Regions from separate parts of the Microbispora sp. H10949 genome, predicted to be linked through region 2. Evidence: riboswitches for the same ligand, from Rfam matches in the RefSeq annotation. Region 2 holds a riboswitch; the other holds the start of a gene.
What was found. Region 2 has a riboswitch for thiamine pyrophosphate ahead of HHX40_RS20475 (purine-cytosine permease family protein). Riboswitches for the same ligand answer to the same signal wherever they lie in the genome.

Region 1: linked by a shared signal. The riboswitch ahead of thiO (glycine oxidase ThiO) and the one ahead of HHX40_RS20475 (purine-cytosine permease family protein) in region 2 are both predicted to bind thiamine pyrophosphate.

The regions. Positions count from the first base shown of each region.
Region 1 is NZ_JABBWZ010000001.1:299,260-307,791, forward strand. Features, by position in the region: gene HHX40_RS01335 (polyprenyl synthetase family protein) at 1-260, shown strand, start outside; gene thiE (thiamine phosphate synthase) at 377-1,027, opposite strand; gene HHX40_RS01345 (Rv2175c family DNA-binding protein) at 1,056-1,433, opposite strand; gene HHX40_RS01350 (NAD(P)/FAD-dependent oxidoreductase) at 1,477-2,655, opposite strand; TPP riboswitch at 2,827-2,938, shown strand; gene thiO (glycine oxidase ThiO) at 2,927-4,063, shown strand; gene thiS (sulfur carrier protein ThiS) at 4,060-4,260, shown strand; gene HHX40_RS01365 (thiazole synthase) at 4,257-5,045, shown strand; gene pknB (Stk1 family PASTA domain-containing Ser/Thr kinase) at 5,202-7,220, shown strand; gene HHX40_RS01375 (hypothetical protein) at 7,368-7,739, opposite strand; gene alc (allantoicase) at 7,907-8,532, opposite strand, start outside.
Region 2 is NZ_JABBWZ010000007.1:246,986-255,517, reverse strand. Features, by position in the region: gene HHX40_RS20495 (YidC/Oxa1 family membrane protein insertase) at 1-133, shown strand, start outside; gene HHX40_RS20490 (GNAT family N-acetyltransferase) at 188-685, shown strand; gene HHX40_RS20485 (ATP-binding protein) at 694-1,146, opposite strand; gene HHX40_RS20480 (methylated-DNA--[protein]-cysteine S-methyltransferase) at 1,447-2,010, shown strand; gene HHX40_RS20475 (purine-cytosine permease family protein) at 2,056-3,393, opposite strand; TPP riboswitch at 3,384-3,494, opposite strand; gene HHX40_RS20470 (DUF6461 domain-containing protein) at 4,196-4,822, shown strand; gene HHX40_RS20465 (hypothetical protein) at 5,023-5,211, shown strand; gene HHX40_RS35820 (hypothetical protein) at 6,149-6,517, opposite strand; gene HHX40_RS20460 (rhodanese-like domain-containing protein) at 7,510-7,833, opposite strand; gene HHX40_RS20455 (alpha/beta fold hydrolase) at 7,978-8,532, shown strand, end outside.

The DNA of each region.
Region 1 (8,532 bases), on a different contig from region 2:
TCGCGCGGGCCCTCGCCGGGGCCACCCCCGCCCAGCAGGATGTCGTACGGACCCTGCTGGGCGACCCCGGGCTCGACGCCGACGGGGTCGCGCGGCTGCGCACGGTGATCGAGGAGACCGGCGCGCTGACGGACTGCGAAGACATGATCAAGCGTTATCTGGACGAGGCGCTGCACGCCCTCGAACAGGCGCCGATCGAGGAGGACGCCCGCGCCGCGCTGGCCGCCCTGGCCGTCGCCGCCACCTCCCGCCGCACCTGACGACGCCCCTGCCCGGGATCGCCGGCACCCGAGTCGCCGTGCCGGGCGATTCCGCGCGCCCGGGGCCCGGCGACCTCCGGGCCCGGCCCGCGTCGCCGTTCAGGCGGCGGGCCGGCTCACAGCGGGACGGCCGACAGGCGCGCCTTGAGAGCCGAGGCGGCGGCACCGGGGTCCTCTGCCTCGGTGACGGCCCTGACGACCACCACACGGCGCACGCCGTGCGCCATCACCTCGTCGAGGTTCTCCGGGCCGATGCCGCCGATGCCGAACCACGGCCGGTCGGAGCCCAGGCCCGCCGCGTGCTCCAGCAACGCGGGACCGGGCGCCGGGCGGCCCGGCTTGGTCGGCGTGGGCCACACCGGCCCGCAGCAGAAGTAGTCCACGCCCGGTTCCGTCGCGGCGGCCGACGCCTCGGCCGCCGAGTGGGTCGACCTGCCGACGAGCACGCCGGGACCCAGGATCTCCCGGGCCACGGAGACCGGGAGGTCGTCCTGGCCGAGGTGCAGGATGTCCGGCCGGGCGGCGTACGCGACGTCCGCCCGGTCGTTCACCGCCAGCAGCGCGCCGTGCCGGTCGCAGGCCGCGCGGAACACCTCCAGCAGGTCCAGCTCCTCGCGGGCCTCCAGGCCCTTCTCCCGCAACTGGACGATGTCCACGCCGCCGGCCAGGACCGCGTCGAGGAAGTCCTCCAGGTCGCCGCGGTCCCTCCTGCCGTCGGTGCAGAGGTAGAGCCTGGCCTGCGCGAGCCGTCGCCGGGTGTCGTTCACCCGACCAACAATGCCATGCGGCGGACGGTCAGAAGCCCAGCGCCTGGGCCCTGCGCTTGACCTCGGTGTGCCGGCCCTTGACGATCGCGTCGATCGGCGCACCCGGCAGCGAGTCGTCCGGGGTGAACAGCCAGCGGATCGACTCCACCTCGTCGTACCCGGCGTCGGCCAGGACGGTCAGCGTGCCGGGCAGGCCCTTGAGCACCTCGCCGTGGGCGACGAACACCGACGGGATCTGCGGCTGGCCGCCTCCGCTCCGCCGGGCGCCGACGAGCTTCTTGTCCTTAAGGAGTTGCTTGGTGCGGCCGATGCTGAGCCCCAGCTTCTCGGCCGCCTGCGAGAGGGGGAGCCACTCCCCTACGAGCTGGTCGGTCTCCCGGTCGATCTGCGCAACAGTAAGCGTCACGGAACCACCATTACCACATGCGAGCCGCCGGGAAACACCTCGATTACGTCATAATGCAGTCGCGGAGCGGCACGGCCGGATCGGCCACCCGCCGGGGGTCGAGCCTCCGGCCGCCCTCCACCAGGCGGCGGCCCTGCACCACGTCGCGTGGCAGGTCCACGGTGAACACCGCGGCGAGCCGGTCCTCGGGGGTCAGCCAGCACACCGCCCACTTCCCGTCCGCGCGCGGGTCGCCGCGCAGCAGCACCCGGTCGTCCGCGGTCGGGTGGCCGGCGAACTGCAGCATGTGGTCGAACTGCTCCGACCAGAAGTACGGCACCGGGTCGTAGACCGCCTCCTCGCCCAGCAGCGTGGCGGCGGCCGTGTCGGGGGCCTGGAGCGCGGTGTCCCAGTGCTCGACCCGCAGCCGCGTGCCGAACCTGCGCGACCACCAGTTGGCGCAGTCGCCCACCGCGACCACGTTCGGCAGCGACGTGCGCAGGTGCTCGTCGACGACCACGCCGTCGTCGAGCCGTACGGCCGAGCCCTTGAGCCATTCGACGGAGGGGCGCACCCCGACGCCGGTGACCACGACGTCGGCGGGCACCCGCGCGCCGGACATGAGCGTGAGCCCGTCGGCGTCCACCGTGCCGACCATCGCGCCGAGGCGCAGCTCGACGCCGGCCCGGGCGTACCAGCCGATCGTATGGCAGCCGACCGCGGGGCCGACCGCGGCGGCGAGCGGGCTCTCCCCCGCCTCCACCACCGTCACCGCGCACCCCGCCCGGGCCGCCGCGGTCGCGACCTCGGCGCCGATCCAGCCGGCGCCGATGACGGCCACGCGGGCGCCGGGCACCAGCAGCTCGCGCAGCGCGAGCGCGTCGTCGATCGTGCGCAGCACGTGCTGGTGGCCCTCTCCCCGCAGCCGGATCGGGGCCGCGCCGGTGGCGATGACCAGGCCGTCGTACTCCAGCTCGCCCTCGGTCGTCTCCAGCACGCCGTTCCGCAGGCCCTTGGCGGCCGTGCCGAGGCACAGCCGCACGTCCATGGCGTCGAGGTCGGAGTCGACCACGGTGGAGTCGGCGTCGCCGAGCAGCACCGCCTTCGACAGCGGCGGGCGGTCATAGGGGCGATGGTGTTCCTCGCCGATGAGCGTGATGCGCCCGGTGAACCCCCGGGACCTCAGCGCCTCGATGCTTCGCACGCCGGCCAGGCCGGCACCCACCACCACGACGTGATCCACGCCTTGACCATAGATTGTCAACGGGGGGACTGGCCAACCGGCTCCCCATAACGAGTTGGGCAAGGAGCGCGCACATCTCCGGCAGCCCCGGTTGTGAGCCACGTCACGCCCGCCCGGGCGGGCGCCGAACCGGGCGATCCGCCGGTATCGGCCACGTACTACGCTGTTGGGCGTAAGACGCGCGGGAGCCCGGCGGACCGGGCTGAGAGGAGAGCGTACGGCTCTCGACCGCCCACCACCTGATCCGGGTAATGCCGGCGAAGGGAGCGCGGTGTCCTCCACACGGCCCTCCGGAATCGAGCCCGGCCACGACGTCGTGATCGTGGGAGGCGGCGTGGCGGGCCTCGCCGTCGCCTGGCGCACGGCGCGGCGCGGACTGTCGGTGGCCGTGGTGGACCCCGCGCCGGGAGGCGGCGCCACCCACGCCGCCGCCGGGATGCTCGCGCCGGTCAGCGAGGTGACCTACACGGAGGAGCCGCTGCTGCGGCTCGGGCTGGCGTCGCTGGCTGCCTGGCCGGCGTTCCGGGCGGAGCTGGAGGACGAGTCCGGCGCCGAGCTCGACTACCGCACCGAGGGCACGCTGGAGGTCGCCCGCGGCGCGGACGACATGGCCTTCCTCGACGACCTCGCGGCCTTCGAGCGCACGCTCGGCCTGCGGGTCGAACGCCTGACCGGGCGCGAGTGCCGTTCCTTCGAGCCGATGCTGTCCCCCTCGGTGCGCGGCGGGCTGCTGGCCCGCGACGACGCCTGGGTCAACCCCCGCAGGGTCGTGCGCGCGCTGCTGACCGCGTTCGAGAAGGCGGGCGGCACGCTGGTGGCCGAGCGCGCCGCCGGGATCGTCCTTCCCGGCCGGGGCTCCCCGTCGGTGCGGCTGGAGTCCGGCGGGACCGTCCCGGCCGGCCGGGTCGTGGTGGCCGCCGGCTCGTGGTCGGCCTCCCTGCTCCCCGGCCTGCCCGTACGGCCGGTCAAGGGGCAGATCCTCCGGCTCCGGGGTCCCAAGGGGTTCCTCACCCGGTGCGTACGGGGGCTGGTGCACGGTTCTCCCGCCTACCTCGTCCCCCGGGGCGACGGAGAGATCACTTTGGGCGCCACCTCCGAGGAGCTGGGATACGACGCGCGGGTCACCGCCGGCGGGGTGTACGAGCTGCTGCGCGACGCCCGCGAACTGGTGCCCGGCCTCACCGAGCTCGAACTGGCCGAGACGGCCGTCGGGTTCCGCCCGGGGACCCCGGACAACCTTCCGCTCGTCGGCCCCGCCGGCCACCCCGGCGTCCTCGCGGCGACCGGGCACGGCCGGAACGGCGTGCTGCTGGCCCCGATCACCGCCGAGGCCGTCGCCGCCCTCCTCACCGGCGGCGCGGTGCCGGAGGCCGCCCTGTCCTGCGACCCAGGGAGATTCCGCGAATGAAGGTCACGATCAACGGAGACCCGGCCGAGCTGCCGGAGGGGGCGACGGTGGGCGACGCCGTACGGATCCTCACGGCGCTCACGTCCGGCGTCGCGGTGGCGGTCAACGGCGAGGTGGTGAGCCGCAGTGCCTGGGACTCCACCCAGGTGGAGGACGGCGACGGCGTCGAGGTGCTCACCGCGGTGCAGGGAGGATGACAGGAATGACGGAACAGGACGCGTCCGGCGACGTCTTCGTGCTCGGCGGGGAGAAGTTCGCCTCGCGCCTGATCATGGGGACCGGCGGCGCGCCGTCGCTGGAGGTGCTCGACCAGGCTCTGGAGGCGTCCGGCACCGAGCTGACGACCGTCGCGATGCGCAGGCTGGACCCGGCCGCCCGCGGCTCGGTGCTCGACCTGCTGCGGGCGAGGAACATCAAGGTGCTGCCGAACACGGCCGGCTGCTTCACGGCCGGCGAGGCCGTGCTGACCGCCCGGCTGGCCCGCGAGGCGCTGGAGACGAACTGGGTCAAGCTGGAGGTCATCGCCGACGAGCGGACCCTGCTGCCCGATCCGATCGAGACCTTCGACGCGGCGGAACGGCTGGTCGCCGACGGCTTCGTCGTGCTGCCGTACATCGGCGACGACCCCGCGCTGGCACGGCGGCTGGAGGACGCCGGGTGCGCGGCGGTGATGCCGCTCGGCGCCCCGATCGGCTCGGGCCTCGGCATCCGCAACCCGCACAGCATCGAGCTGATCGCCGAGGCCGCCACGGTGCCGGTGATCCTCGACGCCGGGATCGGCACGGCCAGCGACGCGGCGCTCGCGATGGAGCTGGGCTGCGACGCCGTGCTGCTCGCCAGCGCCGTCACGCGGGCGCACCGGCCCGGCCTCATGGCCGCCGCCATGCGGCAGGCGGTCACGGCCGGACGGCTCGCCCGCCTGGCCGGGCGCATCCCCCGCCGCCGCTACGCCGAGGCGTCCTCCCCCTCTCGCCCCGCCTGACCGCACCGGCCCCGGCGTCCTTCCGGTTCGGACGCCGGGTAAGGCGGGTTTTAGGATGGAGAACGGCTTTCCGGGTGGTGCGGAAAGGGCCGCGTCAGGTCTCGGTTTGGGATTCGGGAACACGCCCGGCGGCAAATCACCCGTAAACTCGGGCGGGTGGACACGACGCTAACCGATCCGCTCGTGGGGCAGCTGCTCGACGGGCGCTACCGCGTCGAGTCCCGGATCGCCCGGGGCGGCATGGCCTCCGTCTACCTGGCTCTGGACGTCCGGCTCGACCGCACGGTCGCTGTCAAGGTGATGCACCGTTCACTGGCCGAGGACCCGCAGTTCGTCCAGCGGTTCATCGGCGAGGCCAAGTCGGTGGCGAGCCTCTCGCACCCGAACATCGTGCAGGTCTTCGACCAGGGCACCGACGGGGCGAACGTCTACCTGTCGATGGAGTACGTCCCCGGCAAGACCCTGCGCGACATCCTGCAACGGCGTGGCCGCCTCCCGGCGCGCGAGGCCCTGGAGATGGTCATCCCGGTGCTCGCCGCCCTCGGCGCGGCCCACCAGGCGGGGCTGATCCACCGGGACGTCAAGCCCGAGAACGTGCTGCTCGCCGACGACGGCCGGGTGAAGGTCGTGGACTTCGGCCTGGCCCGGGCGATCGAGGCCACCAACCAGACCAAGACCGGCATGATGATCGGCACGATCGGCTACATGTCGCCGGAGCAGGTCACGACCGGCCTCGCCGACGCGCGCAGCGACGTGTACGCCGCCGGGATCATGCTGTTCGAACTGCTCACCGGACGCCAGCCGTACGCCGGTGAGACGCCGATGTCGATCGCCTACCGGCACGTGCACGAGACCGTGCCCGCGCCGTCCTCGGTCGTGCCCGGCATCCCGCCGCAGATCGACGCGCTCGTCACCGCGGCCACCGACAAGGACCCCGCCCGGCGCCCGGCCGACGCGACCGCCATGCTGGTCGCCGCGGTCGAGATCCACCGCACGCTGCCGAAGACCGGGCACACCGGCGGGCACGCCCGCCCCGGCGTCGCGGGCGACTCCGCGACGGGCTCTGTGACGGGCTCCGCGACGGGCGCGCACAGCATGGCCGGCACGGGGGCGCACCGCGCGCCCGCCGCTCCGGCCGGCGCGACCCCCGCGTCCGGCACGGCCGGGCACGCGCAGCTCGGCCAGACGATGATCCAGCCGCGCACGGACCTGCTGACCGGCCCCATGACCGGCCCGCCGGAGGCGGGAGGGCGCCGCGGCACCCGCAGGGCCAGACCGGTCTGGTTCCTCTCCGCGCTGGCCCTCGTCATGCTCGCGGGCGTCGCCTTCACGGGCTGGTGGTTCTCCGAGGGGCGCTACACGAAGGTGCCCGACCTGGTGAACAAGCCCCTCACGGTCGCGCGGCAGGAGGCGCAGAACCACGGTTTCGAGGTCCAGGTCCTCAAGCCGGTGTTCGACGACAAGATCCCCAAGGACGTCGTCCTGAACACCGAGCCCGGGCCGGGCGCCGAGGTGGTCAAGGGAGCGGTGCTCAAGCTGGTCCCGTCGGCCGGGCCGGAGACCATCCCGGTGCCGAAGGTCGAGGGCCTCAGCCTCGCGGACGCCCGGGCCAAGATCGCCGAAGCCGGGCTGACGCCCGGGCGGGTCAGCCGGAGCGCGAGCGAGACCGTCCCGCGCGACCAGGTCATCCGTACCAACCCGCTGGTGGGCAAGCGCGTCAGGAAGGGCGGCTCGGTCAACTTCGTGGTCAGCGCCGGGCTGCTCATGCCGGACGTCACGCAGATGATGCGCGACCAGGCGGAGAAGTTCCTGCGGGACAAGGGCTTCAACGTCCAGATCGACGAGACGGCCGACGACGCCCCGCCGGGCACCGTGATCGCACAGGACCCCTCCGGCGGCGCGGAGGTGGTGGCCGGGGCGACCGTCCACCTGACCGTGTCACGCGGCCCGGACCAGGGCTTCCACTGGCCGTGGGAGACCGACCCCTCGCAGGCGGCGCCCGACTTCGTGAACGTGCCCGACGTGCGCTTCAAAGCGGTGCGGGACGCGGTGTCCGAGCTGAAGGCGGCCGGGTTCAAGGTCAGGGTCCGCGAACTCGTCGGCACCCAGCGCGTCGTCGGCGAGAACCCCCTCGGCCAGCAACCCCAGGGCAGCACCATCACGATCTGGCACTGACCCCCGCCCCGCCGCATTCGTCGACCATGTCCGCACGGATGCCATGCCCCTGGGAAGAATCCTCACAGGCGGTTCTCATGCAGAGAATTGACGGTGAGCCCGAGGCATGCGGCGCGGAAGCGGTACCGCCTTGGACGTCTCCTCTGCTCAGATGAGATGGGTGAGATCGACGGCCAAGGCGACGTCGATGCCCTTCTCCTGCGGAGGCATTCCATCCGTCCAACCGCGGTAGTTGAGTTGTCGTCGGATCACCTGGACGCGGCCGTCGTGTGTCCACTGGGCCGTCTGCGCATCGTTGGCCGCTGCCGGTAACGGCTGAAAGTTGGGGTCGGGACGACCTCGGTAGACCCGCACCGCCGTCACCTCACTCGCGCGCGACCTCCGCTGACCGATCAGATCGGCGACCCCGGCGGGATCGGGCACGCATCTGTACAGCGGGAGACCGTAACTCTCGAAGAGACCGTGCCCGCTCAGATGGACGCTCTGGAAGTCCAGGAAAACCGCGACACGTTCCGCCACGAGGTCGTCTCCCACATGAAAAAGCCCCGCCAGTCCCGGAGGACGGCGGGGAGTAATGGTCCCAGTGTAGCAGAACGAACCGTACTCGTTCCGCTACCCTCCGAAATCGCCTTGCCACCCTACTTCGCGCCATGCTCGGTACGCAGCGATTCCATCGGTCCGGGTGCTCAGGCGATGAGGGTGCCGGGGAGGCGGAGGCGGGCGAGGCCGCCGTCGGGGAAGATGTCGAGGCGGACGTGGGTGACGCGGCGGTCGTCGTCGAGGCGGAAGCGGTGGCGGGTGTCCGGCTGGAGCCGGGTCTTCGGCAGCAGCGGGAACCAGGCGTCGTCGTCCGGCGGGGGCGCCTGGCCGTCGTCCGGCTGGGGCGCCCGGCCGGTGTCGATGCCCGTCAGGGAGGCCCAGCCGGGGGCGTTGAACTTCAGGTTGGCGGTGTCGATCTCGGCCACGGCGATCCGGCCGGGCCCGGCCAGCGCGACGACGAGCCAGTCGTTGCCGCCGTCGCGCCGCCGGGCGGTCTCCCAGCCCTCGGCCTGGTTGCGGGCGAGGCCGGGCGCGAGGACGTTGTTCGGCGAGGAGTAGAACTCGTCGGAGCACGCCGTGACGAACCCGCCGTTCTCCAGCGCGGCGAGGTCGACGGTCAGCCCGTGCAGGAACGCGGGGTCGGGCACGACCCGGCCGTGCACCCGCAGCCGCGCGACCCCGCCGTCGGGGAAGATGTTCAGCCGGACGTGGGTGAACCGCCGGGGATCGGTGACCGCGAACTCGTGGGTCGCGTCGCCCCCGAGCGGGCTCT
Region 2 (8,532 bases):
CCTGCAGGTCCTGCTCCCGTTCTGGACCGTGCTCGCGGCGGCCTTCCTGCCCCTCGCGGCGGGCGTCTACCTGCTCGTGAGCACCGCCTGGGCGACCGCCGAGCGCGCGGTGCTCTACCCCCGGGCCGCCTAGGCCTGCGGGGGCCGGCGCCCGGGCGATCAGGGGTGAGATGGAATTCTGCTCCCTGTGACCGATGCGTACTCGATCAGCACGTGGGCGGGCGGAGACGGCCGGGAGGGGCTGCGCGCGCTCCTCGCGGCCTATCACCTGCGCACCGAGCAGGAGAAGGGCGTCCCGGTGCCCGGCGTGGCCGAGCTGCCCGAGCGATACCGGGCGGAGGTCGAGGACCCCGGAGCGGCCTTCGCGCGGGACGTCGTGCTGGTCGCGCGCCGCGCCGGGACCACGATCGGCTGCGTGGTGCTGACGGAGCCGGTCGGCGGGCGAGCGGAGATCAAGCGGCTCTGGGTGGACCCCGACGAACGCGGCAGAGGCGTGGCCGGGGCGCTCGTCCGGGCCGCGCTGACCCGGGCGCGGGAGGCCGGCCTGCGCTCCGTACGGCTGTCGGTCTGGAGGTGGCGGGCGACGGCGATCGCGCTCTACGAGCGGCTCGGCTTCGCGGTCGTCCCGTCGTGGGACGCGCGCGAGGACCTGCTCTGCCTGGAGCACCCTCTCGGCCGACCGTGACCGGGCGCTCAGCCGACCTCGCGCAGAATCCTGGTTTCGGACGGACCCTGATGTCCGTTACGGTCCGGGGTCGCGACCAGGACGACGGCCCACACGGTGGTGATCTCCGCCTCGTGCCGGACCCCCCAGCGCTCGGCGAGATACTCCACGATGCCCAGCCCCCGGCCGCCCAGTGACGACAGCGTCGGACGGCCCGCCCGCGGCTCGGTGTAGGCGCCGCCGTCGCTCACGGCCACCTCGACCTGGGCGTCCGAGCAGTACCAGGCCACCCTGAGCTGTCCGGACGGGAGAGGGTGGGCGTGCCGCAGCGCGTTGCTGAGCAGTTCACTCAAGATGAGCACCACGTCGTCGACGGCGGTCGCGAGCAGCCCCGCCCCCTGTAGTTCGGCGCTAAGGCGCTGACGTGCGACGGCGACGCTCGACGGTGCGTACGGCAGCATCACGACGCTCGACGCACTCACCTCCCCGATTCCCCCGACTCCCCTTGCACAACGTTTCCCCTTGCACAGCCCAGTACGACCGAAATGCCCCGTCGTATCAGCCGGGAAACCGTGCCCCGGATCACAGCTTGTGCACATTGGACAATAGATCAGTCGCCAAATCGCGACGCCACGCTCCGGACCGTCCCGCCGGAGTGAAGATCCTCCGCATCGCCCGCCCTGGTCAGCCCGGTGAACCCGGCCGGCCCGGCGGCGTTCTCCAGCGCCTCACGAACGCTCCGATACGCTGCCTCCACGCGATGAACAGAAAGTTGGGCGCCCATGTCCACCGAGGACCTCGAAGCCCTGCTCCGCGTGACCACGCCGGGCTACGTCGGCCTGGCCCCGCCCGAGGTGGCGTTCGGCACCACGGACACGCCGGTCGGCCGCCTGGTCCTCGCGGTGACCGCGCGCGGCGTGCTCGCCTGCACCTACGAGGACGAGCACGCGGTCTTCGCCCGGGTGACCCGCGCCGTCGGCTCGTTCATCGGGCCCGACCCGCGCCGCCTCGATCCCCTGCGCCGTGAGCTCGACGCGTACTTCACCGGCAGGCTGCGCACCTTCTCGCTCTCCGTGGACCCGCGCCTGGTCACCGGCTTCTCCCGCACCGTGATCCAGCTGATGCAGGGCGTGCCGTACGGGAGCGTGACCACCTACCAGGAGATGGCCGAGCGGATCGGGCGGCCCCAGGCGCCGCGCGCGGTGGCCGGCGCCCTGTCCGGCAACCCGCTCTGCCTCCTCATGCCCTGCCATCGCGCGGTGGAGGGCCCGGGCTCGCTCGGCGGGTACGCGGGCGGCAAGGCGGCCAAGGAGCATCTGCTCCGCCTGGAGGGCGCGCTGCCCTGATCGGCCGTACGGGCTCAGGCGCCCGTGCTGTCAGACCCCGTGCGATCAGGCCCGGCGCCGGGCGAGCCGGCCGGGCACGGACAGCGCCGCCGTCGCCAGCGCTGCGACCAGGAACGCGGCGAGCGCCGCGTTCATCCACGGCTGGTGGACGAACCCCACGGCGTCGCGAACGTCGGCCCAGAGACCGTCCCACCAGGCCACGGTCGGGGTGACCGTCACGATCCAGTACGCCGCGAACCCGAGGACCCACGGCACAACCATCGGCCACCGCGAAGGGGCGTCCTCGGCCGTGTTCCACCGGGCGGCCCCGCCGAGCAGGAAGTAGTCGACCACGAGGACCGCGAACATCGGCACGAAGACCGCCCCGATCACGGTGAGGAACGCGCCGTAGGAGTTCACGTCGGCGAGCAGCGCGATCAGCGTGGTGAGCACGCCGATCACGACCGAGATCACCCGGCGGTCCCAGCGCGGCGCGAGGTTCTGGATCGACACGGTCGTCGAGTAGACGTTCGCGAACGACTGGTCGGCCTCGCGCACCACCAGGACGCCGAAGAACAGGAGCCCGAGCGGGGCGGCCACGAACGGGTCCCACACCTTGTCGGGGTCGTTGCCCACCAGCGCCAGCGCGGCGATGCCGAGGGCCAGGCAGGCGACCTGCGCGATCGTGTAACCGGCCACCACCCCGGTGAACGCCGCGCCGCTCGACCGCGAGTGCCGCGCGTAGTCGGCGGCCATCGGCACCCACGACACCGACAGCGCGATCACGTAGTCGACGGCCGGGGCGAAGGCGTCCCAGGAGCCGCCGCCCACGGAGGGTCCGCGGGTGAAGAGGGCGACCGACAGCCAGATCATCGCGACCACGACGCCCGCGGTGACGTAGCGGCGCAGCAGGCGCAGCGCGCCGAGCGGCCGGATCGTCAGCGCGATCGTCAGCGCGCCCGCCGCGACCGCCCACACCGCGTACGGCACCGCCGTCCCCGACAGCGCCTGCGCGCCCTGCGCGATGACCCACAGCTCGAACGCGCCCCAGCCGAGCATCTGCACGATGTTCAGCACGGTCGGGACGTACGACAGGCGGGCCCCGAACAGGCCGCGCAGCAGCACCATGGCGGGCCGGCCGGTCCGGGCGCCGGGGATCGCCGCGAGGCCGACCATCGCCGTGCCCACGAGGCTGCCGACCACGGCGGCCAGCACCGCGGCGGTGAACGTCAGGGGCCTGCCGCCCAGGGGATCGAGCAGGAACAGCGCCCCCGAGAAGCCGAGGAGGCTGACGCCAAGGTTGGCCCAGAACGCCCCCTGGTCGAGCAGCCCGAGGGTCTTCGGGACCTCCTCGTCCAGGGTGAGCGGAACCTCCGCATGCGCGTCGTCGACGACGGCGGTCATCACACGCTCCCTACGCCGGCATTATCCGGACAGGTTCAGGCGGTCGGCAGCGGCTTAGCTGCCCTCTCAGCCCGGTGCCCCGAGCTCCCGCGACTTCCTATGCAGTTGGCGCCCTCATCCTGCCTCATCAGAGGAACTCTGACCACAGTGAGACACATCACGTCCGTCCCACTACTACCGTCCGTCGTCGTACTGCTTTGTGCGAGGGAACCGTGCGCCAGCCCCGTCGGCAGTCGAGGCAAAGCCCGGCTCCTCCAGGTCAAGCCCAGCCGTGCGGCCGGGACAACCAGCGGGCGAGGAAGCTCACCGGGAGCAGGTACACGCGAGGCAGGGCTTGACCCTCCGTCCCCGGCCCGCTGTCGCTTCGCGATGGGTCGACGGCAGACGAGAGATCAGGCCAGCGGATAATGTGCGGGTCCGCACGAACGTGGGAGAACCCGGTGGTTCGAATGCGAATGTCCGCGCAGGAGGCCGTCATAGGTCTGATGAGCTTGGCATTCATAGAGATCCGCACCATGAGTTACCGTCGCGATCCGACGCTCCTGGGGTGGATTGACGGCCCGGAGGATTACCACGAGCAGATACGAGTAATCGCGGATATATGCCACAACTTGCCCGGAAGTCTTCGCTCGCGCAGCAAGCGGCAACGGGAGCGAAGGGCTGGTGAGAGCCTGAGACTCCTTCTGCAGGGAGCAGACGACGCACATACTCAATGGGTCCGCACCCGTCTTGACGAGCTCGGATATGACTACCACTCGTTGCTCGGGAAGCCTGATCGAGAGGTCAGGGAAGAGCCAAAGGTATGAAGCTTATGCCACCCGCCACCTCTGACGATTACGCCTGGCAGAGCGATTGGGAGGAGATATACACGGTCACGTTCGTCTGCGGCCACGATGAGCGGGAGACGCTGCGCAGGTTCGGGGTCGCCCAGGCGGACATGCGGCCGTACAACTGGGAGGACATCTGGGAGCGTGTCGAGGAGACCGACGGAGAATCCGACCTGGTCGTCGTGACCCACCTGAACGGGTGGACGATCGCCTTTGAGGCTTGCGGTTGGGAAGGCAACCGGCCGGAGACGTTGCGTGAGCTGTCCCGGGGAGGCGAGGCGGTTTCTGTCATGCGGCATGACTACGCCGCATCCCACCACTTCGCGCATGCGGTCGACGGTGAACTGCGCACAGCCTTCCGGCTGGAGTCGCCCCAGGAACGCTGGGGAGCCCAGCCCGACGCCCTGAACGCAGAAATGCGCGAGCTCGGACTCACGCCTTCAGGACCGCAGGAGAAGTCCCGGTACCGGCACGAGATCGTGGCGCTCGCGCTCGCGCTGGCCAGCCGCCTCTCCGGGGTCCTGTTCCACCGGGACATGGTCGAGAGTGACGCTCTGCTCGGCGGGATTATCACCGCTCCCGTACCCGATGACCCGCAGTAAGCTCCCCGCCGATCCGCCCTGCGTGTCCAACTGCGTGGCAACGCCCACGGACACCAGCGGACGCTAGCGGACGACGATGGACTCTCCTCACAGGTGGAGAGCCAAAGAGGCCAGTTCTAACGACTGTCGCTGTTGCCTGATAACGAAGCGACCCTACGTTCAGGCGTGTGCCGTCCTCCTATAGGGCCTACTCTCTGCGCGTGAGCAGGAGGCGATACGTCGCCAGAGGCGTGCCCGGCGGCTACCGGATCTGGGACAACAAGGCCCGTCGCTGGTGGGGTGACCTCTACGAGCTATGCCCCGACGACCTTCTGAACGAGTTGAACGGCGAGAAGAACAGCGAGAAGATCACCGCGCTGCTGCAGCAGTACCGGATCCAGAAGCGGTAGCGAACTGCTGTGTGCAGCAGCGAAGTACAGCAACACCACCTCACACAGGCACCCACGGCCGGGCCGCAACCACCTAGCGAGCAGGGCGGGAAGCCCTCTACCTCGTGGCTGGCTCCCGTTTGCAAGCAGGCGGTCATGCCGATGCGCCAGCAGCGCGGGCAGGTACCGGGAGGCTTCAGGGCACAGTCAGGGCGCATGAACGCGAAAAGCAATGCGAAACGATGGGAACCGGCGAGCGCTGAAAGGGCAGCTCGACGCGCGTGGAGCAGCCGTCGCAGGTCAGTCGGCAGGACGGATCAGATCTCGATGATCTAAGGTAGCCGTCCGAGGTCGAGCCCGCCCATGGAATTAGTAGCGTCGATCCAGGGGTTCGACCAAGCTGCGGAGCTCGCGCGCCCGCCGGCAGGACATCGCCAACATTACCGCTTCCAGGTACTCACGGGCCTGCCACGGGTCTCCGCAGCAGGCCCATTCGGTGCAACCGCCGCTCTCGTAGTTCCAGAGGCGTCGATTCGGTTCGTGGACGAAGATCCGCCAACGCGTAAAGGCAGCCCCGACCGAGCCCGGCCATGGGTGCGTCTTCCGGCGCTCGATACGCCGCACTTCGGCGAGGGCTGCCGAGGACAGGCCAGGGATAATCGTGGCGTCGTCCTGCATCCGGGGCTGGCGCGGAAGCCCCGCGCGGACGCGGCCAGGCCGTCTACGCGGCATCGACCTTTCTGCTGATCGTAATGTCAGGCATCTTCCCACCAGCCGGTGGGCTTTGCCATGGGCGGGGGCACTTTGGGGGCACATGGTGCTGAAATCACTGGCAAGCAATGACAACGAACGGAAGCTTGATTGCAGGCCAGCCGCAGGCTAGGGCGATTCCGTGCAGGTAGGGGCCACGCCAAATTAGAACCTGGCCTACAGACCGACTGCTTCAACTGACGACAGGTTAGGAGCCGGGGCCGGCAGACCGCGCCTTATGTTCCTGACTGATGCCCAGACATGCGACCACGCGCAGAGTGTCAGCAGATAGGAAGATCTGGAAGTGGTATGCGGGGGTCACGCTCTTGACGTAGCCGACCAGAACAACTTCAAGACCGCAGGCATCGAGGCGAACGACAGCATCGGCAAAGCCGATAGACGAGACGCCACGCCGACGACTCAGGCGTTCGCGACGCCGGTAGATACCGACGAGGTCACGGGTGGAGACGGGTGTTGGCCAGACCTCATAATCTCCTCCGGAGACCAGTGCGCGACGACATGCGGCGCCAGCTTCCCCAGCATCACTCAGCAGATCGGCAAGAGCACTCCGGTCCACAGGAGCAGCATTGCACGGCTGACGGTCAGGGGCGCTGCGCCAGTAGGCGACGAGCGCCCGTAGCGGCCCGTAAGCAGGGCAGGTCTCGGAAGACTCCAGGGCACGACAGCCAGGGCACATGCACCCGAAAACCAGCGCGGAACGATGAGAAGCGATGAACGCCTACAGCCCAGCTCAGCGCGTGAGGTGGGAAGTCGCCGCAGGTCGGCCGCCAGGACGGATCAGATCTACGACGTGTGATCCCGTGGTGTGCGAGAGGATGAGCCTGTGCCCTCCGACTCCAGCTCTGCTTCGGCGAAGGCGCGAGACCGAGAAGCTGTCGAGCGTATCCTTGGTCGCCCTCTGAGTCAGACATGGCCTGTCGGCGCGTTGCCGCCTGGAAGCCGAATCACGGTCCTAGGCGACCCCGCCAGGGGCTGGCCATGACAGGAGGAGTTCCTGGGAACGATCGACGACATGGGCGCGCCCGAGCCGATTCAGCATCCGCACGCACACCCCGAAGAACTGGAGTACTGGGTTACGTTCGATGAGGCTCAGAAAGACAGCGATGGGTGTGGGCCTTATCGCAAAGCCCGGATTTGGGGCCGCCATCTGAGGCTTGAGCGACCCGCCGATTGTCTCTAGCGGGCCGGGGCGCTTTGGGGAAAAGCGTTGGCAGGCAATGGCAACGAACGGAAGTGTTCTCGCAGGTCGTATGTGGTGCGGGGCGATTCACCGCAGGTCGGGAGCGTGTGAATTTTGAACCCGACCTATAGGCTGACTACGCAGATCGACATGGCGAACCGAGCGCGATGAGGCTGCCGGCCAACACTCGCTCGTTCAACGTCCAACCAAGCGACTTACGAAGCCGGCAGCTACTAGCCGTTGGAAGGCCCCATCGACGCCATCCGGGTACGGCTGCTCGACGGCGAAGCCCTTCTTGGCGTACTCGGTGATCCGCTGGGTGCCGCCGACCAGCATGTTGATTACGCGGGGCCTACATCCCCGTTTTCCTACGCGACGTAGGGGTTCCCTCCGGTTTCGCTCACCATCGGACGTCCGGCGGCGGCCCAGGACATCATCCCGCCGTCCACGTTGACGGCCTCCCGGCCGATGTGGTTGAGCCACATGGCGGCGTGCGCCGACCGTCCGCCGACCCGGCAGACGACGTACACCGGCCGGTCCGGCGGCACCTCGTCCACCCGCGCCTGCAACTCGCCGAGCGGGATGTGCACGGCCTCCGGGGCGTGTCCCGCCCGCCACTCCTCGTCCTCGCGGACGTCCAGCAGGTACGCGCCCTCGGGCAGGGCGTCGGGGGCGATTTCCGGCAATGTCATGCGCCCATTCTGGCGGCACACCACGCATGCCCGGGCCCGCGCCGGGAGCTGTGACCCACGGTGGTCCACCCAAGGCCCGCACGAGGACCACAAGACTCCCCAAACTTCCCTATACATCCCTTTATGGCGTATGTTTGAGGAGTGATGGTCTACAAATCCGAAGCCGGCCGACACGAGATCCTCGACCACTACCGGCGGGTGCTGGACGCCTGGCCGGTTCCGGCCGAGCACGTACGGGTGCCGACTCGCGAGGGCGAGACGTTCGTCCTCGTCTCCGGCCCCCGCGACGCGCCGCCTCTCGTGCTGCTGCACGGCTCGGGCGCCAACGCGTCCATGTGGCGGGGCGACGTCTCCACCTGGTCCCGCCACTTCCGCACGTACGCCGTGGACCTCGTCGGCGAACCGGGCCTGAGCGCGCCCTCGCGCCCTGCCCTGGACTCCGACGCCGTGGCGCTCTGGCTCGACGACGTGCTGGACGGGCTCGGGATCGCCGGCGCCGCGTTCGTCGCCACCTCCCTCGGCGGCTGGATGGCCCTGGACTACGCCGTCCGCCGCCCGGAACGGGTGACCCGCCTGGCCCTGATCTGCCCCGGCGGCGTGGGACGGCAGAAGGTCGGCTGGATCCTCAAGGCCCTGCTGACCCGCCCGTTCGGGGGTGGCGGGGTGCGTGAGTCGGCGATGGCCGTCGCGGGCCTGGAC